2 regions of the Micromonospora sp. A3M-1-15 genome follow, and region 1 is predicted to be linked to the other one. Evidence: riboswitches for the same ligand, from Rfam matches in the RefSeq annotation. Region 1 holds a riboswitch; the other holds the start of a gene.
The links. A riboswitch is a leader RNA that binds a small molecule or an ion and turns the genes downstream of it on or off. The one in region 1 is predicted to bind thiamine pyrophosphate.
Positions count from the first base shown of each region.

Region 2: it holds a riboswitch for thiamine pyrophosphate, as region 1 does, so the genes downstream of both, NLX85_RS20865 (ECF transporter S component) here and NLX85_RS12465 (thiamine phosphate synthase) in region 1, are expected to answer to the same signal.

Region 1 is NZ_JANAVK010000002.1:559,456-574,370, reverse strand. Features, by position in the region: gene thiC (phosphomethylpyrimidine synthase ThiC) at 1-1,096, opposite strand, end outside; gene thiD (bifunctional hydroxymethylpyrimidine kinase/phosphomethylpyrimidine kinase) at 1,114-1,902, opposite strand; gene NLX85_RS12485 (thiamine phosphate synthase) at 1,899-2,612, opposite strand; gene NLX85_RS12480 (thiazole synthase) at 2,657-3,436, opposite strand; gene thiS (sulfur carrier protein ThiS) at 3,433-3,633, opposite strand; gene thiO (glycine oxidase ThiO) at 3,630-4,712, opposite strand; gene NLX85_RS12465 (thiamine phosphate synthase) at 4,706-5,332, opposite strand; TPP riboswitch at 5,327-5,436, opposite strand; gene NLX85_RS12460 (DUF559 domain-containing protein) at 5,558-6,514, shown strand; gene NLX85_RS12455 (aldo/keto reductase) at 6,731-7,693, opposite strand; gene NLX85_RS12450 (ABC-F family ATP-binding cassette domain-containing protein) at 7,715-9,394, opposite strand; gene NLX85_RS12445 (class I SAM-dependent methyltransferase) at 9,436-10,041, opposite strand; gene NLX85_RS12440 (hypothetical protein) at 10,168-11,346, shown strand; gene truA (tRNA pseudouridine(38-40) synthase TruA) at 11,404-12,237, opposite strand; gene rplQ (50S ribosomal protein L17) at 12,313-12,870, opposite strand; gene NLX85_RS12425 (DNA-directed RNA polymerase subunit alpha) at 12,905-13,927, opposite strand; gene rpsD (30S ribosomal protein S4) at 14,024-14,650, opposite strand; gene rpsK (30S ribosomal protein S11) at 14,664-14,915, opposite strand, start outside.
Region 2 is NZ_JANAVK010000004.1:84,380-99,294, reverse strand. Features, by position in the region: gene NLX85_RS20915 (metal ABC transporter permease) at 1-848, shown strand, start outside; gene NLX85_RS20910 (metalloregulator ArsR/SmtB family transcription factor) at 892-1,194, shown strand; gene NLX85_RS20905 (Fur family transcriptional regulator) at 1,191-1,583, shown strand; gene NLX85_RS20900 (hypothetical protein) at 1,632-2,237, shown strand; gene NLX85_RS20895 (hypothetical protein) at 2,247-2,414, shown strand; gene NLX85_RS20890 (acyl-CoA dehydrogenase family protein) at 2,454-4,511, opposite strand; gene NLX85_RS20885 (DUF6328 family protein) at 4,629-5,132, opposite strand; gene NLX85_RS20880 (sugar isomerase domain-containing protein) at 5,222-5,971, opposite strand; gene NLX85_RS20875 (aminoglycoside N(3)-acetyltransferase) at 5,968-6,780, opposite strand; gene NLX85_RS20870 (alpha/beta fold hydrolase) at 6,777-7,601, opposite strand; TPP riboswitch at 7,679-7,785, shown strand; gene NLX85_RS20865 (ECF transporter S component) at 7,860-8,438, shown strand; gene NLX85_RS20860 (ABC transporter ATP-binding protein) at 8,554-9,987, shown strand; gene NLX85_RS20855 (energy-coupling factor transporter transmembrane protein EcfT) at 9,984-10,784, shown strand; gene NLX85_RS20850 (hypothetical protein) at 10,884-11,117, opposite strand; gene gndA (NADP-dependent phosphogluconate dehydrogenase) at 11,458-12,900, shown strand; gene NLX85_RS20840 (pirin-like bicupin family protein) at 12,907-13,674, opposite strand; gene NLX85_RS20835 (thioredoxin reductase) at 13,671-13,892, opposite strand; gene NLX85_RS20830 (hypothetical protein) at 14,033-14,218, opposite strand; gene NLX85_RS20825 (isoprenyl transferase) at 14,289-14,915, opposite strand, start outside.

The DNA of each region.
Region 1 (14,915 bases):
AGAACGGGGCCTCGTGGCACCACTCCTGCTGGAGGTCCACGTTCTCCTTGATCTTGTGCATGGGCACGTGCCCGGGGCCCTCGATCATCACCTGCACGTCGTGCGCCCAGGCGACCTTGGTGAGTTCGCCCAGGGTGCGCAGCTCGGCGAACTGCGCCTCGTCGTTGGCGTCCGCGATCGACCCCGGCCGCAGCCCGTCGCCGAGCGAGAACGTCACGTCGTACCTCGCGAGCAGCGCGCACAGCTCCTCGAAGTGGGTGTAGAGGAAGTTCTCCTCGTGGTGCGCCAGGCACCAGGCCGCCATGATCGAGCCACCGCGGGACACGATCCCGGTGACCCGGTCCACGGCGAGGGGCACGTACGGCAGCAGCACCCCGGCGTGCACCGTCATGTAGTCGACGCCCTGCTCGGCCTGCTCGACGACCGTCTCGCGGAACACCTCCCAGCTGAGCTTCACCGGGTCGCCGCCGACCTTCTCCAGCGCCTGGTAGATCGGCACGGTCCCGATCGGCACCGGCGAGTTCCGCACGATCGCCTCGCGGGTCTCGTGGATCCGCTTGCCGGTGGACAGGTCCATCACGGTGTCCGCGCCCCACCGGGTGGCCCAGGTCAGCTTCTCCACCTCCTCGGCGACCGACGAGGTCACCGCCGAGGTGCCGATGTTGGCGTTGACCTTGACCAGGAAGGCCTTGCCGATGATCGCCGGCTCGCACTCCGGGTGGTTGACGTTGAGCGGCAGCACGGCCCGCCCGGCCGCGATCTCGTCCCGGACGAACTCCGGCGCGACCCCCTCCCGGACCGCCACGAACTCCATCTCCGGCGTGACGATCCCGGCCCGGGCGTACGCGAGCTGCGTCGGCCGGCGACCGTCCACACCGGCCAGCGGGGTGCCGGCGCCGCGCACCGGGGCGACGTCCCCGCGCTCGGCGATCCACGGACCGCGCAGCGGCGGCAGCCCCACCTCGGGATCCGAGCCGGGGCCGGCGGTGTCGTAGAGCCGGACCGGCGGGTTGTCCCCGGTCAGCTCCACCTCGGCGAACGGCACCCGGATGTCCGGGCGTGACCCCTCGACGTAGACCTTGCGACGTGCGTGCATGACAGCCTCCCTGTCGCTCAAGCGGACCAGCCGAAGTGGTCCAGCGGGCCGCGTCCCGCGCCCAGCTCCCAGTCCCGGGCGCCGGTCAGCGCGCGGGTCACGTACTCCTTGGCGGCGGCCACCGCGACCGGCACCGGGTCGCCCGCCGCGAGCCGGACGGTGATCGCCGCCGAGAACGAGCAGCCGGTGCCGTGGTTGTGCCGGGTCGGCACGCGGGGCGCGCGCAGCAGCGTGGTCGAGCCGCCGCCGACCAGCACGTCCACCGACTCGCCGGCCGCGTCCACGTCGCCGCCGGTCACGACCACGTGTGCCGGGCCGGCGGCCGCCAGCGCCTCGGCCGCCGCCACCATCTCCTCGACCGTGGTCACCGGGCGTCCGGTGAGGGCCGCGGCCTCCGCGCAGTTCGGCGTCGCCACCTCGGCGTACGGGAGCAGCCGCTCGACGGCCGTCGCCACGCCGAGCCGGTGCCCGCTGGTGGCGACCAGCACCGGGTCGACGACCAGGTGGGGCAGCCGGCCGGCCCGCGCCGCCTCGGCCACCGCGTCGGCGACCGCCGGGGTGCCGAGCATGCCGGTCTTCACGGCGCGTACGGCGAAGTCGCCGAGCACGCTGTCGAGCTGGTCGCGCACGGTCTGCGGGGGCAGGGGCAGCACGGCGTCCACGCCCCGCGTGTTCTGCGCGGTGACCGCGGTGATCACGCTGGTGCCATAGGCGCCGAGGGCGGCGAAGACCTTGAGGTCGGCCTGGATGCCGGCGCCGCCGCCGGAGTCCGATCCGGCGATGGTGAGTGTCGTCCTCGGGGTCATGTTGCTTCCTTGGTTGCGGTTGGGGGCTGCGGCCGACGATTGGGGCTGTGGGCCACAGGGGTGACCGCCTCTTGGACACTGACCCGGGTTGTGGGGGCTGGTCGGGCCGCCCCGTGACCGGCCCGACCAGCCGCCTCGTGGGCCGCGGTGAGCGTGGCGGCCACCGCGGCGGGATCGTCGGCGCGCATGATCGCGCCGAGCACGGCGACCCCGGCCGCGCCGGCCGCGACACAGGCCGCCACCTGTCCCGGCGACTCGATGCCGCCGAGGGCGAGCACCGGCACCGGGCTGGCGCCGATCAGCTCGCGGAGCCCGGCCGGGTGCAGGGGCGGGCCGTAGCCGGGTTTGGTCCTCGTCGGGAAGACCGGCGACAGGGTCGCGTAGTCCTCCGTGGTGAGCCGGGCCAGCTCGGCGGCGTCGTGGCAGGAGCGGCCGACCAGCCCGGCGGACGGCGGCGGGTACGGGCCGGCGGCCGGCAGGTGCACGGCGTCACCGTCGAGCGGATCGGGCCCGGCGACGATCAGCCGGCCGCCGGCGCCGGCGAGGATCGCGCGCAGCTCGGCGGCCAGGGCCGCCCGCTCGGCCCGCGGCAGGTCCTTCTCCCGCAGCACCGCCCAGCGCACTCCCCCGGCCACGGCCGCCGCCACGACCTCGGCCAGCGGTCGCCGCGCCACCCGCCGGTCGGTCAGCAGCACGACGCCCGACGGCACGGGGCGGTCCGGCCGCGCGCCGAGAGCGACGGAAGCGGGTGCCGTCACAGGTCCGGCCTCCCCTCGTCGGGGGTGGAGGCGAGAGCGTGGAAGCGGCGGGCGATCCGGCCCGCCCCGTACGCCAGCCGCCCCGCCTCGACGGCGTGCCGCATGGCGGTGGCCATCGCCACCGGGTCGGCCGCCCGGGTGACCGCGCTGGCCAGCAGCACGGCGTCGCAGCCCAGTTCCATGGCGAGCGCCGCGTCGGAGGCGGTGCCGATCCCGGCGTCGAGGATCACCGGCACGTCCACGCCCTGCCGGATCAGCCGGATGTGGTGCGGGTTGCTCACCCCCAGCCCGGAGCCGATCGGCGCGCCGGCCGGCATCACCGCCGCGCAGCCCACGTCGGCCAGCCGGCGGGCCAGGACCGGATCGTCCGAGGTGTACGGCAGCACCGTGAACCCGTCGGCCACCAGTTCCTCGGCGGCGCGCAGCAGCTCCACCCCGTCGGGCAGCAGCGTGCGCTCGTCGCCGATCACCTCCAGCTTCACCCAGTCGGTGTCGAACGCCTCCCGGGCCAGCCGCGCCACCTTCACCGCCTCGGACGCGGTGTAGCAGCCGGCCGTGTTCGGCAGCAGCCGTACGCCGCACCGGTCCAGCACGTCGAGCAGGCCGCCGGCCGCGCCGGGGGCGGTGTCCACCCGGCGCAGCGCGAGGGTCACCAGCTCGGTGCCGGAGGCGCGGATCGCCTGTTCCAGCACGTGCAGGTTGGCCGCGCCGCCGGTGCCGAGGACGAGCCGGGAGCCGAAACCGACCCCGCCGATCTCGAAGGCCATCCGGCTCACCCGCCCTGGGCGGCGCTGAGCACCTCGACCCGGTCGCCGTCGCGCAGCACGGTCGCCGACCAGCCGCCGCGCGGCACCACCTCGCCGTTCACGGCGACCGCCAGGCCGCGTTCCTGGGCGGTGACCGCGCGCACCACATCGGCGACGGTCGAGCCGCCGGGCAGGTCCCGTCCCGCGCCGTTGACGATCAGTCTCACCTGGGCTCCTTCCCGAACCGGTCCGGGCTGAAGGGGGCGAGCAGCGGGTCCGGCTCGCCCGTGACGATCAGTTCGGTGACCAGGTCGGCGGTGACCGGGGTGAGCACGATGCCGTGCCGGTGGTGCCCGGTGGCCACGAGCACGCCTGGCCGGCCGGGCAGCGGCCCGATGATCGGCGCGTTGTCCGGCGTGCCGGGGCGGAGCCCGGCGGTCGCCTCGACCAGGTCGTACTCGGCCAGCTCCGGCACCAGGTCCACGGCGGCGCGGAGCAGTCGCAGCACCGCGCCGGCGGTCACCTCGGTGTCGGCGCGCTCCTCGACGGTCGCCCCGACCACCACCTCGCCGCTGTCCCGGGGCACCAGGTAGATCGACTCGCCGTCGGCGTACCCCCGGATGACGTGCCGGAAGTCCGGCGCGCCGCGACCGGGCGCGCGGAGCCGGAGCACCTGACCCTTGACCGGCCGCACCGGCAGCCCGGTCAGGGCGGCTGCGCCGCAGCCGGCCGCGACCACGGTGACCCGGCCGTCCACCTCGGACAGCGCGTCCACCCGGCCCGGGCGCAGCACCGCGCCGGCCCGTTCGGCCGCCGCCCGCAGCGCGGCCACCAGCCGGCGCGGGTCGACCTGGTGGTCGCCGGGGGCGACCGCGCCGCCGCGCACCCGCGGGGCCAGCGCCGGCTCGCGGTCGCGCAGCTCCGAGGGGCGCAACGGCGTGATCGGCAGCCCCAACCCCTGCTGGTACGACCAGAGCCGTCGCGCCTCGGCCAGGTCGTCGGCGGTGAGCCCGACCACCAGCGTGCCGTCGGCGCGGTAGCCGACATCGGCGCCGGCCGCCTCGGCCAGGTCGGCGGCGAAGCGGGGCCAGCGGGCGGCGGACTCGGCGAGCAGGCCGGTCAGCTCGGGCTCGCCGAAGTACGCCTCGGCCACCGGCGAGAGCATCCCGGCGGCGACGTGCGAGGCCCCGGAGCCGGGCGCCGGGTCGTGCACGGTCACGCGCAGCCCACGGGACGCGCACCGCCACGCGATCGCCAGCCCGACCGGTCCCGCCCCCACGATGGCGACGTCCGGTCGGGTCAGCACGTCAGGGCCTCGATCAGCTCGACGGTCGTGCGGGCGGGATCGGGGCTCGCGGAGAGCGCCCCCACCACCGCCACCCCGTACGCCCCGGCGGCCCGCAGCGCCGGCACCGACGCGGCGGTCACCCCGCCGATGGCGATCACCGGCACGTCCACCGCGCCGGCCACCGCGCGTACCCCCTCGGGGCCGATCGGGTCGGGCAGGCCGGCCTTGGTGGTGGTGGCGTGGCAGGGGCCCACGCCCAGGTAGCTGGCCCCGGCGGCGACCGCCGCGACGGCGCCGCCCGGCTCCCGCGCGGTCGCCCCGAGCACGGCGTCGGCGCCGAGCACCCGGCGGGCCGCCGCCACCGGCAGGTCCTCCGCGCCGACGTGGCCGCCGGCGGCCTCCACCGCCAGCGCCACGTGCAGCCGGTCGTTGACCAGGCAGGCCGCCCCGTACGGCCGGCACAGCCCGACCACTCGGCGGGCCAGCTCGTACGCCTCCCGGTCGGTGGCGTCGTCCTCCACCCGGACCTGCACGACCAGCTCGGCGCGGGCCACCGGCAGGGCGGCGCGCAGCACGGCGAGCGGGTCCCGCCCCGGCCGGGTGTCGGTGATCAGATGCAGTCGTCCCAGGGACGGCACGGCAACTCTCCTCCCTGCGCCGGCATTACCCGGATCAGGTTCGACGGTCGGGGGCTTCCAGCCCCCCTCTCAGCCCGGTGGCACCGGGCTCCCGTGGGTCACTTGCGGGCCTACCGTACGACGTGCGCGCGGATCCGCCAAGGGTGGGTGGAGAATTTCCCACCGACCGTCCCGGATGGAGATTGGGGACAGCGGGTGATCTCCCGATCACGTGATGCTGTCCGGATGGCCTCACCCGCCCAGGTCCCCCGCCGGCTGTCCGTCCAGCCGTTCCGCGGCAGCACCGCCGTCGCCAAAGGGCTCCTGACCTGGACCATGCTGCGGAGTCCAGCGTGGATCCGGCTGCTGCCGGACGTCTACGTGCACCACAACGGCTACCGCGACGGCGACCACCGAATGTGGTGCGACGCCGTCGCACTGCGCCTGCCGCCCAGCGCGGCGATCGCCGGGCGCAGCGCGGCCTTCCTCTGGGGCGCCGACCTGCTCGGCCGGGACGCCTCTACGCCCGGCTCTTCCCCGCCAACGCCGACGAGGGGGCGCGGCACGAGAGCACCGGTCACCGTGCTGCTGCCCCGGGCCGCCCGCCTGCGGTCCCATCCCCGCGTGCGGCCGGTCCGTTCCGTGCTGCCGGACACCGACCGCACCCGCTTCGCCGGCCTTCCGGTCACCACGGCGCTGCGCACCGCGTTCGACCTCGGCCGGCAGGGTTCGCGGGTCGACGCGCTGGTCGCCGTCGAGGCGTTGTTGCACCGCCGGGTGGTGAAGCTGCCCGCCTTGCGCGCCTACGCTGCCGAGCGCTCTGGCTGGCCGGGCCTGCCGCTGCTGCGCGAGGTGCTGGCGCTGGCGGAACCGCCGAGCGAGTCACCGATGGAGACCCGCCTGCGGCTGCTCCTGCTCGACGCCGGTCTGGGCCCGCTCGTCGCCCAACACGACGTGCACGACGCCCGGGGCCGCTTCATCGCCCGCGTCGACCTGGCCTGGCCCGCGCTCCGCGTCGCGGTCGAGTATGACGGCGACCACCACCGTGAACGCGCCCACTTCCGCCAGGACGTCGCCCGCCTGAACGCAATCCGCGCGGCGGGCTGGCTGGTCCTCCGCTTCACCGCCGACGACGTCCTCCGCCACCCCCGCGCGACCATCGCCCTGGTCCGCCAAGCCCTCCGCGAACGCACCACCCGCTGAACCCCGACGTCGGTGGAACACCATGGGTGTCAAAGCCCGGCCATGACACCCATGGCGTTCCACTCACGGCCCGGACGCGCCTGTGGCGCGCTGCTTGGCCGGCGGCAACGTCGCCCCGAGGGGCGCGGAGCGACGGCGGGCGGCGGCGGGCGGCGGGGGCGGACAGCGCGCTGCCCCGGCGGCCCGAGGAGGGCACCGGGGCAGCGGGAGGGTGTCTCAGAGGAGGGCGTCGAGGGCGTCGAGGTCCTCGTCGGTGGGCTGCCAGGTGCCCGCCTCGGCGTTGGCGCGTACCTGCTCCGGCGTGGTGGCGCCGGCGATCACCGAGGTCACCGCCGGCCGGGCGGCGAGCCCGCCCATGGCGACCTGGAGCATGCTGACCCCGCGCTCGGCCGCGTACGCCTCGATCGCCTCGATGGTGTCCCAATCCGCGGCGGCGAGGCGCTCGGCGTACCGGCCGCCGCCGGAGAGCCGGCTGCCGGCGGGCGGGGCCTCGTTGCGCTTGTACTTGCCGGTGAGCAGGCCGTTGGCGAGAGGGAAGAACGGCAGCATGCCCAGGCCGAACCGCTCGCACGCCGGGATCACCTCGGCCTCCACGCTCCGCTCCAGCAGCGAGTAGTGGTTCTGTGCGGAGATGAAGCGGGTGCGGCCCTGGGAGGAGGCGGTCCAGTCGGCGTCGGCGATCTGCCAGCCGGCGAAGTTCGAGTTGCCGAGGTAGCGCACCTTGCCGGCGGTCACCAGGTCGTCGAGCGCGGCGAGGGTCTCGTCGATGGGGGTGCCCGGATCGGGCTCGTGCATCTGGTACAGGTCGATGTGGTCGGTGTCGAGCCGGCGCAGCGACGCCTCGACGGCCCGGGCGATGTAGCGGCGGGCGCCCCGGGCGCCGTGGTCGGGCCCGTTGAGGCCGTGCATGTCCATGCCGAACTTGGTGGCGACCACCACGTCGTCCCGGCGGCCCTTGAGCGCCTGCCCGAGCAGTTCCTCGGAGCCGCCCTGCGGCTCGCCGTAGATGTCGGCGGTGTCGAAGAAGTTGATCCCGGCGTCGAGCGCGGCGTCCACCACGGCGCGGGTGCCGTCGAGGTCGAGCTTGCGGCCGAAGTTGTTGCAGCCGATGCCGACGACGGACACCACGAGCCCGGAGTCGCCCAGCCGGCGGTAGGTCATCTCAGTCACGAGATCCACCCTATGCCGCCGGCCGGGCGCTCACCGCACGTCCCAGACCGGCTCGGGGGTCTCCACCACCTCGCCGTCGCCGCGGAACAGCACGAACCGGTCGAAGGAGCGGGTGAACCACCGGTCGTGGGTGACGGCCACGACCGTCCCCGCGAACGCGGCAAGCCCCGCTTCGAGGGCTTCGGCGGAGGCCAGGTCGAGGTTGTCGGTCGGCTCGTCGAGCAGCAGCAGGGTGGCCCCGGACAGCTCCAGCAGCAGCACCAGGAAGCGCGCCTGCTGGCCGCCGGAGAGGGTGCCGAAGCGCTGGTCGCCCTGCCCGGCCAGCTCGTAGCGGGACAGCGCCGCCATGGCCGCGTGCCGGTCCATGCCGGCCCGGTGCTCGTCGCCCCGCCACAGGATCTCGACAAGCGTCTTCGCCATCAGCTCGGGCCGGTCGTGGGTCTGGGAGAAGTGGCCGGGCCGGACCCGGGCGCCGAGGCGTACCTGGCCGCCGTGCGCGACGGGGGCGAGCGCCGCCGCGCCGTCGACGGGGGTGTTGGCCGGGTCGGGGTCGGTGCCGCCGCGGGCGAGCAGGCGCAGGAAGTGCGACTTCCCCGTGCCGTTCGCGCCGAGCACCGCCACCCGGTCGCCGTACCAGAGTTCCAGGTCGAACGGGTAGGTCAGGCCGTCCAGTTCGAGCTGCTCGGCGATCACCGCGCGCTTGCCGGTCCGCCCGCCGGTCAGGCGCATCCGGATGTCCTGGTCCTTCGGGGGTACGGGCGGCGGCCCGGCCTCCTCGAACTTGCGCAGCCGGGTCTGGGCGGCCTGGTAGCGGGAGGCCATCCCGTCGTTGTACGCGGCCTTCTGCTTGTACATGAGCATCAGCTCACGCAGCTTCTGGTGTTCCTCGTCCCAGCGGCGGCGCAGCTCGTCGAGGCGGGCGTGCCGGGCCACCCGGGCCTCGTGCCAGCTCGCGAAGCCACCGGGGTGCACCCAGGCGCTGCCGCCCTCGACGGCGACCACCCGGTCGGCGGTCTGGGCCAGCAGTTCCCGGTCGTGTGAGACGTAGAGCACGGACTTGCCGGACTCGCGCAGCCGGGCCTCCAGCCAGCGCTTGCCGGGCACGTCGAGGAAGTTGTCCGGCTCGTCGAGGAGGAGCACCTCGTCGGGGCCGCGGAGCAGGAGTTCCAGCGCGAACCGCTTCTGCTGGCCGCCGGAGAGGGTCCGCACCGGGCGTTCCCGGGCGGCGTCCCAGGGCAGGTCGAGGACGATGGTGGCGACGGTGTCGAAGAGCACCTCGGCGTCGTAGCCGCCGACCTCGCCCCAGGCGGCCAGCGCGTCGGCGTACGCGAGCTGGGCCTTGCCGGCGGCGCTGCTGTACTTGCCGCGGACCTCGGCCGCCCGCATGGCCGCCTCGGTCTCGGCGAGGCGGTGGCCGGCGTCGCGCAGCGCCGGCGGGGCGAGCGACAGCGCCAGGTCGGCGAGGGTCGACTCGTCGCCGATCATGCCGATGAACTGCCGCATCACGCCGAGCCCACCGGCGCGGGCGACAACGCCGGTCTTCACCGGCAGGTCGCCGGCGACCATGCGCAGCAGGGTGGTCTTGCCGGCGCCGTTGGGCCCGACGAGGGCCACCTTGGCGCCCTCACCGACCCGGAACGACACCTCGGCGAAGAGTTCCCGGCCGTCCGGGAGGATGTGCCCGACCCCTGCCACGTCCACGTATCCCACGCGGGCATCCTGCCCGAGGGGCGGGCGTGGGCGACACCGGATTACCGGGTGACCCGGAGTACCCGGTAGCCCTTCTGGCTGGCGTGCCGCTCGACCTGCCAGCCCTGCTCGACCAGCCAGCGGTGCAGCGAGTCGCCGCCGAGGTGCCGCGCGACGACCAGCCAGGCCACCCCGTCCGGGGTGAGCCGGGGCAGCCAGCGTCGCAGCAGGTCGTGCAGCTCCCCCTTGCCGATGTGGATCGGCGGGTTGGACCAGATCTGGGCGAAGGCGACGTCGGCCGGGAGGTCGTCCGGGGCGACGACCCGGACCCGGTCGGCGGCGCCGACGCGGGCGGCGTTGGCGGCGGTGAGTTCGCGGGCCCGCTCGTTGACGTCGACCGCCCAGACCGTGGCGGCCGGCGCGCTGGCGGCCAGTACGCAGGTGATCGGCCCGAAGCCGCAGCCGATGTCGAGCAGCGCGCCGGTGGCGTCGTGCGCCGGCAGGTCGGCCTTGCGCAGCAGCACCGCGGTGCCGGGGTCGAGCCGGTTGGCGGAGAAGACACCGCTGGCCGAGGCGAGGGTGTAGTCGCGCCCGCCGGCGGAGAACTCGACCTCGCGCGGCCGGGCGGCGGTCGTGGGTTCCGCGGTGAAGTAGTGGTCGCCGGTCACGACGGGCATTGTCGCACCGCCCGGGATCGGTACCGGCGACGGTGGCCGGGGCAGGACGCGACGCCACTCCGCCAGAATTTCCCGATATTACCCCCGAAAGGGACAATGGCCCCTACTCTAGCCACCATGGTGTATCGGTACGAGTCCGATGAGGACGCCTTCCTGGAGTACCCGAAGCCCGGGTCGGACCCGTCCGTGCCCGGCGCGGCGGCTCCGCCGGCGGGTCCCTCGCCGTCCCGCTTCCCCACCCCGTCGCTGCCCCCGCCGGTCCGGCCCACCCGACCGGCCGTCGAGACGCGGGCGCCGGCCCCGCCGGTTCCCGCGCCGGCCCCGAGCCGACCCGCCCCGCCCCGGGAGCCCGCTCCCGTGCCGCAGCCGACGCCGGCGGCGCCGCAGCCCGCGCCACCGGTGCCGCAGCCGACACCGGCCGCCGCGCCCAGGCCGGCGACCTCGGCTCCGCCCGACCCCGTCGTCCGGACCACCGACCCGCTGGACCTGTCCCGGGCCCGCCGGGCCGACCACCGGCGCGGCGGCGGCCGGGCCTGGCAGGTGCTGATCGGCGGGGCCGCCGTGCTGATGCTGCTCGCCCTCACGGGGCTGGCCGTGGCCGCCCTGCTCGACGACCGGACCGCCACGCCGCAGGCCGGCCAGCAGAGCAGCCCGCCCGTGGTGGAGCAGTCCGCCGCGGCCGACGGGAGCGACCTCAACTCCCGGGACACCGACCAGGCGGCGCTCACCGCCAAGGAGGTCTTCCCCGGCCAGCAACTGGTGGTGACCGACGGGCAGCCGGCGTACCGGGTGCTCAAGACGCACTCCAGCGGCAGCTGCGCGGTGGCGGCCACCGGCGAGATCGCCGACCTGCTGGTGCGCCTCGGCTGCAACCAGGTGGTCCGGGCCACCCTCCGCTCCCCCGACGGCGACCACCTGCTCACGGCCGGCCTGTTCAACCTCACCGACGTGGCCAGCGCCCAGCGGGCGCGCGACCGGATCCGGCCCATGCTGGACGAACGGCAGGGCCGGTTCCGCGGCATGGCGGCGAGCGAGGACACCGAGGCGGTGGCCACGGCCGCGGCGCGGGTCGGCTGGCAGGTCCGCGGCCACTACCTCGCCTTCTGCGTGGTCACCCGGGCCGACGGGGCACGCATCAGCTCCGACGACAGCAAGGCCCGCGACATCCTGTACGACATGATCGAGGTCTACCTGAACCGGAGCGTGCTGGAGCGCCGGGCCAACGGCGGGGCGGCCAGCCAGCCCACCGACAGCCCGACCGACGGCACGGCCGGGCAGGACGGCACCCGCAACTGAGCCCGACCACCACGGCCCGTCGCTTCCCTCCCGGGGCGGCGGGCCGTTCCGCTGTGCTCAGCCCTCGGCGACGGGCACCCGGAGGCGGCGGGTGAGGTCGGCGCGGCGGGCGTACTCGGCGGGGTCGGCCGGGTAGCCGACCTCGACCAGGGCCAGCCCGTGCGCGGGCGCCACGGTCACCTCGCTGGAACGTTCCCGGCGGCTCAGCAGGCTCGCCGGCCACTCGACCGGCCGGCGGCCGTCCCCGGCGACCAGCATGGCGCCGACCAGGCTGCGCACCATGTTCTGGCAGAACGCGTCCGCCTGCACGGTGGCGACCAGGATCCCGTCCAGGTCGCGTCGCCAGTCCAGACGGGTCACCTCGCGCAGCGTGGTGGCGTTCTCCTTCCGCCGGCAGTACGCGGCGAAGTCGTGCTCCCCCACCAGCCCCGCCGCCGCGGCGTTCAACGCCGCCAGGTCCAGCGGCTTCGGCCAGGCCAGGGTGTCGGTGCGGCGCAGCGGCTCGGCGCCCCACGGCGCGTCGGTCACCCGGTACTCGTAGCGGCGGAACGTGGCCGAGAAGCGGGCGTCGAAGTCGGCCGGCACCTCGGTCATCGCGCGCACCCGCACGTCCGGCGGGAGCAGCCGGGCCAGCCGGCGCAGCAGCTTCCCGTCGTGCTGCCGCCACACCTCGGCCGGCAGGTCGAGGTGGCAGACCTGTCCGGTGGCGTGCACGCCGGCGTCGGTGCGACCGGCCACGGTCAGCCCCGTGGCGGTGCCCGCGCCGAGGACCAGGTCGAGCGTCTGCATGAGCACCCCGGCGACCGTCCGCCGGGTGGGCTGGGCGGCCCAGCCGGAGAAACCGGTGCCGTCGTACGAGACGTCCAGCCGCAGCCGGGTCCGCTCGTCCACCTCGTACCTCCCGTTCACGGCGTCGAGCCCGGCACCCCAGGAAGGGATGCCGGGCCCGATGGTGTGTGCCTCAGCTCAGGCCTTGTTCTCGCTGGCCTCGTCGTCGTCCTCGCGCGCCTGGGCGGTGTCGCCGGACACCGACACCGGCGGCTCGGAGTCCTGGTCGGCCGGGGCCGACGCCGGGGTCTCCTCGGCCGGGGCCAGGGCCTCGACCTTGTCCTGCTGGGCGGCCTTGCGGGCGGCGGTCTTCTTGTTCGCCTTCGGCTCGGCGACCTGAAGCTCCTCCACCAGCTCGATGATCGCCATCGGAGCGGCGTCACCCTTGCGCGGACCGGTCTTCACGATCCGGGTGTAGCCGCCGTTGCGGTTGGCGTACCGGGGCGCGATCTGGTCGAACAGGGCGTAGACCACGTCCTTGTCCTTGACGACGCCCAGCACCCGACGCCGCGAGGCGAGGTCGCCGCGCTTGGCCTTGGTGATGAGCTGCTCGGCCAGCGGACGCAGCCGCCGGGCCTTCGTCTCGGTGGTCTGGATCTTGCCGTGCTGGAACAGCGCAGTGGCCAGGTTGGCCAGCATCAGCCGCTCGTGCGCGGGGCTGCCGCCGAGGCGGGGGCCCTTGGTGGGCGTGGGCATGCTTGGTGCTCCTCAGGTGTGGCGGCAGCGCGGACTAGAGCTGCTCGGTCTCGCGGTAGTCGTCGGTGTCGTAGTCGGCCTCGCCGAAGGCGTCCACGACGTGCGCCGGGTCGAAGTTCGGAGCCGAGTCCTTCAGCCCCAGGCCCATCCCGGCGAGCTTCATCTTGACCTCGTCGATCGACTTCTGACCGAAGTTGCGGATGTCGAGGAGGTCGGCCTCGGTACGCCCGATGAGCTCACCAACGGAGTTGATGCCCTCGCGCTTGAGGCAGTTGTAGGAGCGGACGGTGAGGTCCAGCTCCTCGATCGGCAGAGCGAGGTCGGCCGCCAGCTGGGCGTCCTGCGGGGACGGCCCGATGTCGATGCCCTCGGCGGTCTCGTCCAGCTCCCGGGCCAGCCCGAACAGCTCCACCAGCGTCGAGCCGGCCGAGGCCAGCGCGGTACGCGGGCCCATCGACGGCTTGGTCTCGACGTCGATGATCAGGCGGTCGAAGTCGGTCCGCTGCTCGACACGGGTCGCCTCGACGCGGTAGGTCACCTTGAGCACCGGCGAGTAGATCGAGTCGACCGGGATCCGGCCGATCTCCGCACCCGCCTGCTTGTTCTGCGCCGCCGTGACGTAGCCACGACCACGCTCGACGGTCAGCTCCATGTCGAGCCGGCCCTTGCCGTTCAGGGTGGCGAGCTTCAGGTCCGGGTTGTGCACCGAGACACCGGCCGGCGGCTGGATGTCACCGGCGGTCACGTCGCCCGGGCCCTGCTTGCGCAGGTACATGCTGACCGGCTCGTCGTGCTCCGAGCTGACGCACAGCTCCTTGATGTTCATGACGAGCTCGACCACGTCCTCCTTGACGCCGGGGATCGTGGTGAACTCGTGCAGGACACCGTCGATCTTGATCGAGGTGACCGCCGCACCCGGGATGGACGACAGCAGCGTGCGCCGCAGCGAGTTGCCCAGGGTGTAGCCGAAGCCCGGCTCGAGCGGCTCGATGGTGAACCGGGACCGGGTCTCGTTGATCGACTCTTCGGAGAGAGACGGTCGCTGGCTGATGAGCATCTTTTCTCTTCTCTTCCGGGGCGCCCGCTATATGACGCCCACGACACAAACTGTTCCGGTGGCCCGCCCCGGAGGACGGGCCACCGCAACGAGCCCTTACTTGGAGTAGAGCTCGACGATCAGCTGCTCCTGGACCTGGGTGTCGATCACCTGGCGGGCCGGGAGCGAGTGCACGAGGATCTTCATCTGGCTGGGGATGGCCTCGAGCCACGCCGGAACGGTCTTGGAGCCGGCCTCGGCCTGCGCGACGATGAACGGGGTGAGCTCCTTGCTCTTGACCCGGACCTCGACGATGTCGTGCTCCTTGACGCGGTACGACGGGATGTCGACCTTCTTGCCGTTCACCGTGAAGTGACCGTGCTTGACCAGCTGGCGGGCCATGTCCCGGGACTTGGCGTAGCCGGCCCGGTAGACCACGTTGTCCAGCCGCGACTCGAGGATCTGCAGGAGGACCTCACCGGTCTTGGCCTGCTTGCCCACGGCCTCCTCGTAGTAGCCGCGGAACTGCTTCTCCAGCACGCCGTAGACGCGGCGGGCCTTCTGCTTCTCACGGAGCTGGAGCAGGTACTCCGTCTCCTTGGTGCGGCCGCGGCCGTGCTGCCCGGGCGGGAACGGCCGGGACTCGAACGGGCACTTCGGGCCATCGCACTTGCTGCCCTTGAGGAACAGCTTCATCTTCTCCCGCCGGCAACGGCGGCAGTCAGCACCGGTGTAACGAGCCATCTCTCTCTACCTCTCAGACCCGGCGACGCTTCGGCGGACGGCATCCGTTGTGCGGCTGCGGGGTGACGTCGGAGATCTGCCCGACCTCGAGGCCCACGGCCTGCAGCGAACGGATGGCGGTCTCCCGGCCGGAGCCGGGGCCCTTGACGAACACGTCGACCTTGCGCATGCCGTGCTCCATCGCCCGACGCGCGGCGGCCTCGGCGGCCAGCTGCGCGGCGAACGGAGTCGACTTGCGGGAGCCCTTGAAGCCCACCTGGCCGGA
Region 2 (14,915 bases), on a different contig from region 1:
TGCTGCGCGCCCTGGTCGGCGCGCTGGTCATCGGGCTGGCCGCCCCGGCCCTCGGCATCTACCTGGTGCAGCGCCGGCTGGCGCTCATCGGTGACGGCATCGGCCACGTGGCGCTCACCGGTGTCGGCGCCGGTCTGCTGCTCAACCGCTCCCCCGTGCTGGTCGCGGTCGTCGCGGCCACGCTGGGCGCGATCGTCATCGAGCTGGTCCGCTCGCGCGGGCGTACCTCCGGCGACCTGGCCCTGGCGCTGCTGTTCTACGGGGGCATCGCCGGCGGCGTGATGCTGGTCGGGCTCTCCGACGCGAGCAGCGGGTCGCTCAACGCGTACCTCTTCGGGTCGCTGACCACGACGTCGCCGGCCGACCTGATCACCATCGGGGTGCTCGGCGTGGCGATCCTGGTGACCATGCTGGCGCTGCGCCCGGCGCTCTTCGCGGTCTGCCACGACGAGGAGTACGCCCGGGTCTCCGGCCTGCCGGTGCGGGCGTTGAACCTGCTCCTCGCGGTGGGCACCGCGGTGACCGTCACCATCGCCATGCGGGCGGTCGGTGTGCTGCTGATCAGCGCGCTCATGGTGGTGCCGGTGGCCACCGCGCAGCAGGTGACCCGGGGGTTCCGGAGCACCATGGCGGCGGCCATGGCGCTGGGGCTGTTCGCGGCCGGCGCCGGGGTCTGGGTGGCGGCCACCGCCGACACCGCGCCCGGCGCCTCGGTGGTGCTGCTGGCGATCGGCTCGTTCCTCGTGGTGGCGCTGCTGGCCGCCGGCCGGCGGGTGCTGCGCCGGCGGACCCGCCCGGCCGCCGCGCCCGTGGCCGAGCCGCCGGAGCACGAGGTGGTCCTGCGGTGAGGCCGTCCCGGCCGGCGCTGCTGGCATTGGTTACCGTTACGGGATGACGGTCACGAACGGGTACGACGCCTTCGAGGGCGCGGGTGACCTGCTGCGCGCGCTGTCGGCGCCGATCCGGCTGGCGATCGTCAGCGAACTGGCCCAGGGCGAGCGCTGCGTGCACGAACTGGTGGAGAAGCTCGGCGCCCCGCAGCCGCTGGTCTCCCAGCACCTGCGGGTGCTGCGCGGCGCCGGCGTGGTGCGCGGCTCGCGGCGCGGCCGGGAGATCGCGTACGCCCTGGTGGACGAGCACGTCGCGCACATCGTGGCGGACGCGGTCAGCCACGCCGGGGAGGGGCCGTCGTGACCGAGGGGGCACTGCGCAACACCCGGCAGCGGACCGCGGTGAGCGCCCTGCTGGCCGAGGTCGAGGGCTTCCACAGCGCCCAGGACCTGCACGCCATGCTGCGCCGGCGCGGTGAGCGGGTCGGGCTGACCACCGTCTACCGGACCCTCCAGGGGCTCGCCGACGCCGGCGAGATCGACGTGATGCGCCCGCCCGGCGGCGAGCACCTCTACCGGCGGTGCAGCGAGGGCCATCACCACCACCTGGTCTGCCGGGCCTGCGGGCGGACCGTGGAGGTGGCCGGCCCGGCGGTGGAGAGCTGGGCCGAGCGGGTCGCCGCCGAGCACGGTTACGCCGAGGTCAGCCACACCCTGGAGATCTTCGGCACCTGCCCGGCCTGCGCCGGCTGAGAAAACTGCCCCGTGCCCCGGCGGCCGAGCCGTGGCACGCTGTCCCGCGTGAAGATCTACGCCGACCGTTTTCCGACCGCCCTCCGTCAGCTCCTCACCGATCTGCTCGTGGTCGTCTGGGTGTACGCGGCGATCCGCTTCGCGCTCTGGCTGCACGACCTCGTCGAGAAGCTCGCCGTACCCGGCCAGAAGCTGGAGGGGGCCGGCGGCGGGCTCGCCGACAACCTGGCCGACGCCGGCGGGAAGGTCGGCCGGGTGCCGCTGGTCGGCGACGAGCTGACCGGCCCCTTCACCAGGGCCGCCGAGGCCGCCCGCGCGGTCGCCGAGGCCGGCCGCGACCAGCAGGAACTGGTCGGCCAGCTGGCCCTGGCACTCGCCGTCGCCGTGCTGGTCTTCCCGCTCGGGCTGGTGCTGTTCGGCTGGCTGCCGCTGCGGGTGCGCTGGATGCGCCGGGCCGGCGCGGCCAAGGCCCTCGCCGCCGCCCCGGCCGGGCGGGACCTGCTGGCGCTCCGCGCGCTCGCCGGGCAGCCCCTCGCGAAGTTGAACCGCATCGCGCCGGACGTGGCCGAGGCGTGGCGCCGCGGCGACGACGAGACGGTCGACGCGCTCGCCGCACTGGAGCTGCGCGGACTCGGGCTGCGCACCGGCCGTTAAGGTGTTCCGGTGCTGTACTTCCTGATCGTCGTCGCGGTCCTGCTGCTGATCTACGCGGGCGTCCTGGTGAGCTTCGTCCGCAAGGGCCGCCGGATCCCGCCGGCCGCGTACCTGGTGCTCGCCGGGCTGAACGGGCTCATCCTGGCCGGGGTGATCGCCTGGGCGGTCGCCCGCTGACCGGCGGGGCCCCGCGCGTTCGGCGGGGCCCCGGCGTCGTCACTTCGCGGGCGGGATGCGGCGGCGGACGTCCTGCGCCGTGGACGGGCCCGGCTGCCAGTCGGCCACCCAGGGCCGGTCGGCGGGCGGGGTGACCACGCCGTCCTCCACGGACGCGTACCGGCCGGCGACGATCCGCTTCGCGGCCGCCACGTCGACCGCGTCGGTGTTGGACCACAGCCCGGTGAACAGCTCGTCGACGCGCAGCCGCGCCTGCCGGCAGAACAGGTCGGCCAGCTCGACGTTCTCCGGGTGCTCGGCGCGCTCGGCGACCGCCCGCACGCAGACCGCCGACATGGCGAACAGCTCCGCGCCGATGTCCACCACCCGGCCGAGGAACGCCTGCTTGCGCTCCATCTTCCCCTGCCACCGGGACATCGCGTAGAAGGTGGACCGGGCCAGCTTGCGGGAGGTCCGCTCGACGTGCCGCAGGTGACCGGCCAGCGGGCCGAACTCGTGGTACGCCCCGGGCGCCTGACCCTTGCCCACGGCGAGCGTGGGCAGCCACTTGGCGTAGAAGACGCCGGCCCGCGCGCCGGCCTTCGCCTTGCGGCCCAGCCCGGCGTCCGGGTCGATGATGTCGCCGGCCACCGAGAGGTGCGCGTCCACCGCCTCGCGGGCGATCAGCAGGTGCATGATCTCGGTGGAGCCCTCGAAGATCCGGTTGATCCGCAGGTCGCGCAGGAGTTGCTCCACCGCGGCCGGGCGCTCGCCCCGGGCGGCGAGGGAGTCGGCCGTCTCGTAGCCGCGACCGCCCCGGATCTGGATCAGCTCGTCGGCGATCTTCCAGGCCATCTCGCTGGCGTAGAGCTTCACCAGCGCGGCCTCGATCCGGATGTCGTTGCGGTCGTCGTCGGCGAGCAGGCAGCAGAGGTCGAGCATGGACTCCATGCCGTACGTGGTGGCGGCGATGAAGGCGAGCTTCTTGGCGACCGCCTCGTGCTCGCCGACCGGCCGGCCCCACTGGACCCGGTCCGCGGCCCACTCGCGGGCCACGTTCAACGCCCACTTGCCGGCGCCCACGCACATGGCCGGCAGCGAGAGCCGGCCCGTGTTCAACGTGGTCAGCGCGATCTTCAGGCCCTTGCCCTCGCCGCCGATCACGTTCTCCTTCGGCACGAAGACGTCGTGGAACCGGGTGAGGCTGTTCTCCAGGCCGCGCAGCCCGATGAACTCGTTGCGCCGCTCGACGGTGATGCCCTCGCTGTCGCCCTCCACCACGAAGGCGGTGATGCCGCCGCGCCGCCCCTCGGCCGCCGGCACCCGGGCCATCACCACGAGCAGGGTGGCGACCGTGCCGTTGGTGGCCCAGAGCTTCACGCCGTTGAGCCGGTAGCCGGTGCCGTCCTCGGTGGGCTCGGCCATGGTGGCCAGGCGGGCCGGGTCGGAGCCGACGTCCGGCTCGGTGAGCAGGAAGGCGGACACCTCACCGGCGGCCAGCCGGGGCAGGAACCGCTGCTTCTGCTCGGGGGTGCCGAACATCTTCAGCGGCTGCGGCACGCCGATCGACTGGTGCGCGGAGAGCAGCGCGCCGATCGACGGGTTCACCGAGCCGGCCCGCATGAGCGCCCGGCAGTAGTGCAGGTTGCTCAGCCCGAGGCCGCCGTACTTCCGGTCGATCTTCATGCCGAAGGCGCCGAGCCGGGCCAGCCCGTGGAACACCTCGTCGGGGATCCGTGCGTCGCGCTCGATGGCCGCACCGTCCACCTCGGAGTCCAGGTACGCCCCGAACGCGCCGAGGAACTCCTCGGCCCGCGCCACGTCGTCCGGGTCGGAGCGGGGCCAGGGGTTGATGAGGTCGAGCTGGAAGCGGCCGAGGAAGAGTTCCTTGCCGAAGCTGGGCCGGTCCCAGGAGGCCTCGCGGGCCGCCTCGGCGACCTGCCGCGCCTCCTTCTCGGAGACCTGGCCGGCCTCCGTGGGCAGCGGCCCGGCGCCACCCGCGGCGTCGACCGCGGCGGCCGTGCCGGGCGGCGGCTCGGGGTCGTCGATCGGCGCCACCCGCCCGGTCGGGCCGCCGTGTCCGGCGGGGTCGGGTCGGCTGTTGTGTGTCGTGGTCACGGCTGCCTCCTGGAGACCTCGGTCCGGCTGCGTCGACGTGCGACGAAAACGACGCTACCCCCGGGTGTTACCCAGGGGTAGCCTCGCGCGCACGTCCGATTTGGCGGGACCGCGCGGTCAGTCGCCGGCCAGCGCCCGCGGATCGTCGTCCTCGTCGTCGATGTCGTCGTCACCCCAGCTGCGCCGGGCGAACGGCAGGATCACCCAGAAGACCAGGAACCACACCCCGGTGAGCGCGCTGAGCAGGAAGGCGATCGGGCGGCTCAGCACGAAGTCGGTGACCAGCAGGACCGCGCTGACCATCGAGATCAGCATGAAGCCGAGGCCGGCGCTGGCCATCCGGTGCGCGAAGCGGACCAGCTCCGGCTTGCGGCCCTGGCGGAACAGCGCGCGGTGGAAGGCGACCGGAGAAATGATCATCGCGGTGGCCGCGGCGGCGGCCAGCAACGCGACGATGTAGACGTCCTTCTGGAAACCGGTCGTCCGCGTGAAGCCGTTGCTGAACGGCAGGGTCAGCAGGAAGGCGAACAGGATCTGCACCCCGGTCTGCGCCACCCGCAGCTCCTGGAGCAGGTCGGCGAAGTTGCGCTGCCAGCGCTGCTTCTCGGTTTCCTTGGACACCCGCTACCTCCAGGGAAGACGGTACTGCCGGTGGGGGCCTCCCACCGGCAGCACAGCCAGTGCCCGATCGGGCCGAGCGTGAAACCGGTTCAGGACCCGCGGCGGATGCGGCCGTCGTACCGGGCCTCCAGATCGGCGTTGTGCTCGTCGCCGCCCGTGATGTTGGCGGACAGGTAGACCGGGGGCCGCTCCCCCGCCGCGAGCAGCCGGGCGACCACCTCGGCCACGATCTGCTGGGCCAGCAGCGCGGCGGTGATCGAGGAGACCGCGCCGACCGCGCCGCCGCCGGGCAGCGGCAGGGTGGCGTCGCCGTACGGGGCGCCGTTGTCGAGCACCACGTCGGCGAAGTCCGCGAGCTTGCGCCCGGACGGGTGGCGCGAGGTCATCCGGGCCGAGTGCTGCGCCGAGGTGATCGCCACGAGCCCGTGCCCGCGCTCCTTGACGATGGCGGCGAACTCGACCATGGCCCCGTTCACCCCGGAGTTGGAGGCCAGCACGAACACGTCCTGCGGCCGGACCGGGGCCAGCTCGTAGAGGCGGTGCGCCACGGCCGGCTCGCGTTCCAGCTTCGGGCCGAGCACGTCGGCCGGCTCGCCGCCGTGCAGCACCAGGTCGCGCAGGGCGATCCGGTTGGTGGGGACGAGCCCGCCGGCCCGGCCGGCGATCTCCATGGCGAGGGCCTCGGAGTGGCCGGTGCCGAACGCGTGCACCACCCCGTCGGCGCGCAGCGACGCGGCGATCAGGTCCGCCGCGCCGGCCACGTTCTCCCGCTGTTCGGCGGCGACCCGGGCGATCGTCTCGGTCACCACCGCCAGGTACGCCTCGGCGCTCACCGTCATGCTTCCTCCGTCCGTCGGTGCCGGGCCAGCCACTCGACCGCGAAGTCGACCGCCGCCCGCTGCCTCATCAACCGGCCCGTCCCGTCGCCGACCGGCCCGAGCCGCACCGCGCCGGTGGCCTCCAGGTCGGCGCCGAGCCGGGCGAAACGCTCCTCGTGCAGGTCCACGTCGTCCCACCCCACCCACTCCCGGCCGCCGTCGCCGGTCAGCACGGCCGCGCCGCAGCGCTGCCGGGGCGGCGCCGGTTGCCGGTATTCGGCCAGGTGCAGGGACGTGTTGCTGCCGTGGTCCACGCCGAGCAGCAGCACGTCGGCGTCGAGATCGTAGAGGCGGGCCAGCGGGGAGCCCTCGCCCAGCATGTCGGCCCGCGCATGGCCGTCGACGACCCGCGCCGCGGCCGGCCCGAGCGCGGCGAACGAGACGAACGGATGGTCGCTGCGCCGCGCCCCCGGCCAGGTGCGGACCAGCTCGGCCAGCGCGCCCATGAACCGGCTCGGTGTCACCGCCGGATCGAAGCCGGGCAGCCCGTCGCGGATCACCGGCCACCAGTCCGCCGGCACCGGCGGGTTGCTCCAGCCCGCCGGGTCGCTGTTGTCCGGGGTGTGGGTGGGCACCACCACCGTGCCGGCCGGGCCGAGCACGTCGCGCAGGGCGAGCAGCACGGCCTCCGGACCGCCGCAGAGGAAGCCCAGCGGGCGCAGGGAGGCGTGCACCAGCACGGTCGCGCCGGGACGTACCCCGAGGTCGTGGAGCTGCGCGGCGAGGGACGCGCGGGTGTGCGGCCGGGCCGGCGCGGGGCTCGCGGTCATCGGCCGGCGCGGGCCAGGATCGCCGCGGCCAGCGGACCGGGCGCCTCGTCCGGGATCCAGTGGGTGACACCGGGCAGCACGGTGAAGCGGTAGTCGCCGGTGACGTGGGCGGCGCACGCGTCGGCGGCGGTCCGGCCGATCGCCACGTCCCGGTCGCTCCAGACGAACGTGGTCGGCACGCCCACCGGCCCGACGGCCTTCATGTCCGCCCCGGTCATGGCCCGGTACCAGTTCAGCGCGGCGGTCAGCGCGCCCGGCTCACGCATCGGGTCGGCGTAGCGGGCCACCCGGTCGGCGTCGCCCACCCCGGCGAGCATCCGGCGCAGGGCCGCCGCGCGGAACGCCAGCAGCACCTTCTCCGCCTTGCCCGGTTTGCGGAACAGGGCGATGTAGGAGGAGCGGGCCTTCTGCCGCGCGTCGGTGGCGAGCGCGTGCCCCATGGCCGCCGGGTGGGGCACCGAGACGGCGGTCAACGTACGGACCCGCTCCGGGTGCGCGGCCGCGAGCCCCCACGCCACGATCGCGCCCCAGTCGTGACCGACCAGGTGGGCGGTGGTCACCCCGAGCGCGTCGAGCACGGCGGCCGCGTCGGCCACCAGCTCCGGGATCCGGTACGCCCCGACGTCCGCCGGCCGCGCGCCGGGCGAGTAGCCGCGCTGGTCCAGCGCGTACGTGCGCAGCCCGGCGGCGTGCAGCGCGGGGGTGACCTCGTCCCACTCGCCGGCGTGCTGCGGGAAACCGTGCAGCAGCAGGACGGGTTCGCCGCCCTCGGGGCCGCCGGTGCGTACCTCGAACGTCAGCCCTCGCGCGTCGATCCGCATGATCGCCACCCTAACGGGCGATCGCCCTGCTGGGCCCGGGGGCGGGGTCGGTGCTAGCGTCTGCGACGAGACAACTTCACATCCGACAGGGGAGCGCACAGCGCTGAGAGTGCGGGCCGGTGCCCGCAGACCCTCGAACCTGATCTGGGTAATGCCAGCGCAGGGAGTTCGGTCGACCTCCAGCCGCGCCGCCGTCCGGTGACCACCGGGCGCGGCGTGCGTCTTCTCCTGGTTCGCCGTACAGAACTGGGAGCAATCATGGACAACCCCAACCGGTGGCGCACGATCGACATCGTCGTGGCCTCCGTCCTCGCGGTGGCGTTCGGCATCATCTTCTGGGCCTGGGGCCTGCTCTGGAACGGGCCGGCTGACGCCATCCCGCTGCCCGGCCGCGCCGTGCTGTACGGCGTCTGGCTGGTCCCGGCCGTGCTGGGCGCCCTGGTCGTCCGGAAGCCGGGCGCGGCGCTCTTCACCCTCACCCTGGCCGCGCTGGTCTCCGTGGCGCTGGGCACGAGCTGGGGCTGGACGATCGTCGTGCAGGGCCCGCTGGAGGCGGCCGCCGCCGAGCTGGCTTTCGCGCTCTTCGCCTACCGCAGCTACCGGCTGCCCGTGGCGCTGCTCGCCGCGACGCTGGCCGGTCTCGCGGCGGCCATCTACGACGTCTTCGTCTGGTACCCGGGCACCGCGTGGGGCAGCTTCCGCCTCCCGTACATCCTGCTGACCGCCGCCAGCTCGCTGGTGGTGGCCGGCGTGGGCAGCGTCGCCCTCACCCGGGCCCTGGCCAACACGGGTGTCCTCGACCGCTTCCCCGCCGGCCGCGAACGCGCCGCCGTCTGACCGCCCCCGCCGACCGCGTTGATCAAGGAGTTTGCGTCGGCCGAGGCGGTTTTCCAGACGCGAACTCCTTGATCAACCAAGCTTGGGGCCGGAAGGGCCGGAGGGGAGGTGGCGCGTGGGGGCCGTGAACCTGCGGGGGTTCGGGTGGCGGCACGCCGGGCGGAAGGGCTGGGCCGTCCGGGGAGTGGACCTGCGCATCGAGGCCGGCGAGCGGGTGCTGCTGCTCGGGGCTTCGGGGGCGGGCAAGAGCACGCTGCTCGCCGCGCTGGCCGGATTGCTGCCCGAGGACTCCGGCGAGCAGGAGGGCACCGTCGAGATCGACGGGCTCGACCCGCGCAAGGCCCGGGAGCGCGTCGGCGTCGTCTTCCAGGACCCGGAGAGCCAACTGGTGATGGCCCGCTGCGGCGACGACGTGGCGTTCGGGTTGGAGAACCGGGGGGTGCCCGCCGACGAGATCTGGCCCCGGGTGGACGAGGCGCTGCGCCGGGTCGGCTTTCCCTACCACCGGGACCGGCCCACCGCCGCGCTCTCCGGGGGCGAACAGCAGCGGCTCGCCCTGGCCGGGGCGCTCGCCCTGCGGCCGGGGCTGCTGCTGCTCGACGAGCCCACCGCGAATCTCGACCCGGCCGGCGCCGCCCTGGTCCGGCAGGCCGTCGCGGACGCCGTCGACGCCGACACCACGCTGATCCTGGTCGAGCACCGGGTCGCCGAGGCGTTGCCGCTGGTCGACCGGGTGATCGTGCTGGAGCCCGGCGGCGGCGTGCGGGCCGACGGGCGGCCCGACACGGTATTCGCCGCGCACGGCGACGCGCTGGCCGACGCCGGGGTGTGGGTGCCCGGCCGCACCGTGCCGCCCCGGCACGCCACCGCGCCGCCCGGCGAGGTGCTGCTCACCGCCGACCGGCTCGGCCTGCCGCCCCGGCTGGCCGCCACCGACCTTCGGGTACGCGCCGGCGAAGCGCTCGCCGTCCTCGGCCCCAACGGCGCCGGCAAGTCCACCCTGGCCCTGCTGCTCGGCGGCCTGCTCCGCCCCGGCACCGGTAGGGCCGCCGCCACCGAGGCGATGGCCGGCCCAGATGCGCGCACTCCCCCGCACCGCTGGCGGGCGCCCGCCCTGGCCCGGCGGATCGGCTCGGTCTTCCAGGACCCGGAACACCAGTTCGTCACCGGCACCGTCCGCGACGAACTGGCGCTCGGCCCGCGCCGCACCGGCCGGCCCGAGGCGGCCGTCACGGCCATCGTGGACGCGCTGCTGGAGCGGCTGCGGCTGGACCGGCTGGCCGGGGCGAACCCGTACACCCTCTCCGGCGGCGAGGCGCGGCGGCTGAGCGTGGCGACCGCCCTGGCCACCGCACCCCGCCTGCTGATCTGCGACGAGCCCAGCTTCGGCCAGGACCGGCGGACCTGGCGGGAGCTGATCGACCTCTTCGCCGAACTGCGCGACGCCGGCCACGGCGTCGTCGCGGTCACCCACGATCCCGACTTCGTGGCGGCGTTAGCAGACCGGACCGTCACCCTGGAGCGGCGAACGCCCGGAGGCCGACGGTGATCGGCGTCGAACCCGTCGCGGCGGCCGGCGCGCCGCTGGCCCGGCGCAACCCGGTGGCGAAGCTGGCCGCCGCGTTGCTCTTCTCGATCATCCTGATCGCCACCCTGGACCCGGTCGCCCCGGCGATCGCCATCGCGGTCGAGTTGGCCGTGCTACCGCTGTTCGGCATCCGCTACCGGGTGCTGGCCCGGCGCGCCTGGCCGCTGCTCGCCGGCGCCGGCGGCATCCTGGTCACCCTGGTGCTCTTCGCCGCCGACCGGTCCGGCCCGGTGCTGCTCGCGGCCGGTCCGCTGCTGGTCACCCAGGGGGTGCTGGTCACCGCGCTGGGCCTGGTGCTGCGCATGCTCGCGGTGGCGCTGCCGGGGATCATCGTGTTCGCCACCACCGACCCCACCGACCTGGCCGACGCGCTGATCCAGAACGCGAAGGCGCCCGCCCGGTTCGCCATCGGCGCGCTGGCCGCGTTCCGGCTGGTGCCGCTGCTGGAGGAGGAGTGGCGGATGATCAGCATGGCCCGCCGGGCGCGGGGCGTGGACGCCGGCCGCAACCCGATCGCCAAGCTGCGGCTGTTCGCATCGACGGCGTTCGCGCTGCTGGTCGGGGCGATCCGGCGGGGCACCCGCCTGGCGGTGGCCATGGACGCCCGGGGCTTCGACGCCGGCACCCCGCGTACCGTCGCCCGGCGTCAGCGCTTCACCCGCGCGGATGCACTGCTGGTGGTCGCCGCCGGGACGTTGGCCGCGGCGGCGCTGACGGCCAGCGTGCTGCTGGGCACCTTCCGGCCGCTGATCGGCTGACCGGCGGCCGCCGGTTGACCGACCCGGGTTGCGGCACAGCCTGTCGTCCCGAGGGCGGGACACCACGGGCTGCCGCAACCCGAGCCGATCACGGGCCGGTCAGCTGCGCCGGAAGGCGTAGAACCGGGTCTGGCCGGCGCGCTGGCTGCGCCCGGAGAGCCGGGCCTCCCGGCCGGCGGGCGGGCCGGCCTTCGGCGGCGGCGTGTCGGCGCGGCCGGGCAGGCTCACCGGCGCGGCGGGCGCCACGGTGAGCGCGTCGAGATCCGCCGGGGTGAGGTCCACCGGGGACGGCGCGGGCTTGTGGGACTTCTTCGGACTGCGCTTGGCGGGCATACGCTGCCTCCTGACTGTCGGGCACCCGTGGGCACGGCGAGCGGGGAACACCCGGGCGGTCCGACAAGGCACGCGACGCCACCACCGACGGTGGCGCGGAGGATGCGGACGCCCGGGGCGCACGGTCCACGGCGGTACGCACGGTGGACCGGGCCTGCGAGAGGTGGGCGTCAGTTACGCATGACCGCACGTTAACCCACCGCCGCCCCGGCGCGCACCCGAATTACCGAGGACCGACCGCGACCGCGTCCTCACCCGGCGTCGACGTCCCGGCCCACCCCCCGCGCCGGCCGCGATACGGTCGCAGCACGGGCACCGGAGACGAAAGGTGGCGGTACGCATGGCACAGCGGGCGACGGCGCAGATCGGGGTCACCGGCCTGGCGGTGATGGGCCGCAACCTGGCCCGCAACCTGGCCCGGAACGGCTTCACCGTGGCCGTGCACAACCGCTCGCCCGAGCGCACCCGGAGCCTGCTGGCCGAGCACGGCGGCGAGGGCACGTTCGTGGCCTCGGAGTCGATGGCCGATTTCGTCGCCTCCCTGGAGCGCCCGCGCGCCGTGATCGTCATGGTGAAGGCCGGCGCCCCCACCGACGCGGTGATCGACGAGCTGGTGCCGCTGCTGGAGGAGGGGGACATCGTCGTCGACTGCGGCAACGCGCACTTCGCCGACACCCGCCGCCGGGAGGAGGCGCTGCGCGGGCACGGGCTGCACTTCGTGGGCACCGGCGTCTCCGGGGGCGAGGAGGGCGCGCTGCGCGGGCCGAGCATCATGCCGGGCGGCTCGGCCGAGTCCTACCGGAAGCTCGGCCCGATCTTCGAGCGGATCGCGGCCCAGGTGGACGGCGTCCCGTGCTGCCGGCACATCGGGCCGGACGGCGCCGGCCACTTCGTGAAGATGGTCCACAACGGCATCGAGTACGCGGACATGCAGCTCATTGCCGAGGCGTACGACCTGCTGCGGGCCGGCCTGTCGGCGAGCCCGGCGGAGATCGCGGAGATCTTCCGGGAGTGGAACGGCGGCGAGCTGGAGTCCTTCCTCATCGAGATCACCGCCGAGGTGCTCGGGCACACCGACGCGGCGACCGGCCGGCCCTTCGTCGACGTGGTGCTGGACCAGGCCGAGCAGAAGGGCACCGGCCGCTGGACCGTGCAGAGCGCCCTGGACCTCGGCATCCCGATCACCGGCATCGCGGAGGCCACCTTCGCCCGGTCGCTGTCCGGGCACGCCGACCAGCGCGCCGCCGCCCGCCGCGCGTTCGCCGACGCGGGCGAGAAGTGGCAGGTGGACGACCGGGACACCTTCGTCGAGGACGTGCGGCGCGCGCTGCTGGCCAGCAAGATCGTCGCGTACGCGCAGGGCTTCGACCACATCCGCGCCGGCAGCCGGGAGTACGACTGGGACATCGACCTGGGCGGCACGGCCACCATCTGGCGGGGCGGCTGCATCATCCGGGCGCGCTTCCTGGACCGGATCCGGGAGGCGTACGACACCGAGCGGGACCTGCCCACGCTGCTCGTGGCCCCCTGGTTCGCCGACCGGGTCGGCGCCGGGGTCCCGGCCTGGCGGCGGGTGGTGGCCGACGCGGCCCGGGCGGGCGTGCCCACCCCGGCCTTCTCGTCGTCGCTCGCCTACTTCGACGCGTTGCGCGCCGAGCGGCTGCCGGCCGCGCTGATCCAGGGGCTGCGGGACAACTTCGGCGCGCACACCTACCACCGGGTGGACCGGGAGGGGTCGTTCCACACGCTCTGGGCGGGTGACCGCTCCGAAGTGGAGGCGTGAGCACGCTCAGGCGAGCGTGGCGTGCATCTCCCAGACCAGGATCTCCGCGGGTTCGGCGGCGGTCACCCGCTGGCCCCCGGCCATGGTGATCCGGGCCGCGTCGCCCTCGCCGAGTTGTCCCGTCGCCTCCAGCGTCACGGTGCCGCCGGGCACGTAGAGGTGCAGGAAGGGCGCGTCGGGCAGGTTCACCGAGTCACCGGGGCCGAGCCGGGCGGCGTGCAGGGTGGCGTACCGGTTGCGGATCCGGATGGCGGAGGCGCCGTCGTACCGGTCCATGCCGGAGGCGACCGGCACGAGGCCGCCCCGCAGCAGCTCGTCGCCGATCTCGAGCTGCTCGTAGCCCGGGTCGATGCCCTCCTCGTCGGGGAGCACCCACATCTGCACGAAGTGGACCGGGTCGCGGTGCGGAGCGGTGTTCTCCAGCCGCCAGGAGTCGTTCTTCTCCGAGTGCAGGATGCCGGTGCCGGCGCTCATCCGCTGGGCCAGGCCGGGATAGATGACGCCCGAGTGGCCGGTGGAGTCCTGGTGCACCAGCGAGCCGCGCAGCACCCAGGTGACGATCTCCATGTCCTGGTGCGGGTGGGTCTCGAAGCCGCTGCCCGGGCGCACCACGTCGTCGTTGTTGACCAGCAGCAGCCCGTGGTGGGTGTTGGCCGGGTCGTAGTGCCGGGAGAACGAGAAGGAGTGCTTGGAGTCGAGCCAGGACAGCCGGGTGAAGAAGCGGTCCCCGGCCCGCCGGACGTCCACCGCCGGTGCGGGCGCCGTCGCCGTCACCAGGCACGCTGCCCGGTATCGGCCGGCGCCCAGGTGAGCGACGGTTCGCCGGTGCTCAGCTCGGCGATCTCCCCGGCGCGCACGGCGGGCGTGTGGCCGAGTTCGGCGCAGTGCTGCTCGGCGATCTCCGCGCAGATGTCGGCGACCTGCTCGCAGATCGGGCTGCCCAGGTCCGCCGCGTTCAACGCCATGATCATTTTGAACCGGAGATCGTGCATCCCCCACCCCCGTGGCGGGCGCGTCCCGGCGGCGCGCCCTCGCGCCGATCGTACGCGCGGGCGCCCCGCTCCCGGCCGGAAAGCCGGACGCGGGGCGCCCGCGGCACGGTCCGCCGCGACACCGCGGCGGACCGTCGACGTCACCAGAACCGACGACGCTTGGCCTTCTGCGGCCGCAGCATGTCGGCGCCCTTGGTGAGCAGTCGGCTCACCCCGGTCGGGCCGCGACGGGCCTCCAGGGAGTGGCTGAGCCGGCGCGCGCCGGCCGCCGCCAGCGGCACGGCGACCGCCATGACCGCCCACTGGGCAATCCGCTTCTGAATCATGTGGGTTCACCTCCGCAATCTGCCTGCTGTCCGGATTGATACCCAGCAGGCGGCGTCGGTAAGCGCGACCTCAGGTGGTGGGGGCCACCGGATTGGGCAGCGCGCCGCCGAAGCGGCGGTCCCGCTGGGCGTAGAGCTCGCACGCGTACCAGAGGTGGCGGCGGTCGAAGTCCGGCCAGAGGGTGTCGAGGAAGACCAGTTCCGCGTACGCGGACTGCCAGAGCAGGAAGTTGGAGGTGCGCTGCTCGCCGGAGGGGCGGAGGAAGAGGTCCACCTCGGGGACCTCCGGGTGGTAGAGGTACTTCGCGATGGTCTTCTCGGTGACCTTGCCCGGGTCGATCCGGCCGGCGGCCGCGTCGCGGGCGATCGCGGCGGCGGCATCGGCGATCTCCGCCTGCCCGCCGTAGTTGACGCAGAACTGGAGGGTCAGGGTCGAGTTGCCGCGGGACATCTCCTCGGCGGTCTGCAACTCGGAGATGACGCTCTTCCAGAGCCGCCCGGCCCGGCCGGACCAGACCACCCGGACGCCCAGGTCGACCAGCTGGTCCCGGCGGCGCCGGATGACGTCCCGGTTGAAGCCCATGAGGAAGCGGACCTCGTCCGGCGAGCGCCGCCAGTTCTCGGTGGAGAAGGCGTACGCCGACAGGTAGGGGATGCCCAGCTCGATGGCGCCCTCGATGGTGTCGAAGAGGCTGTG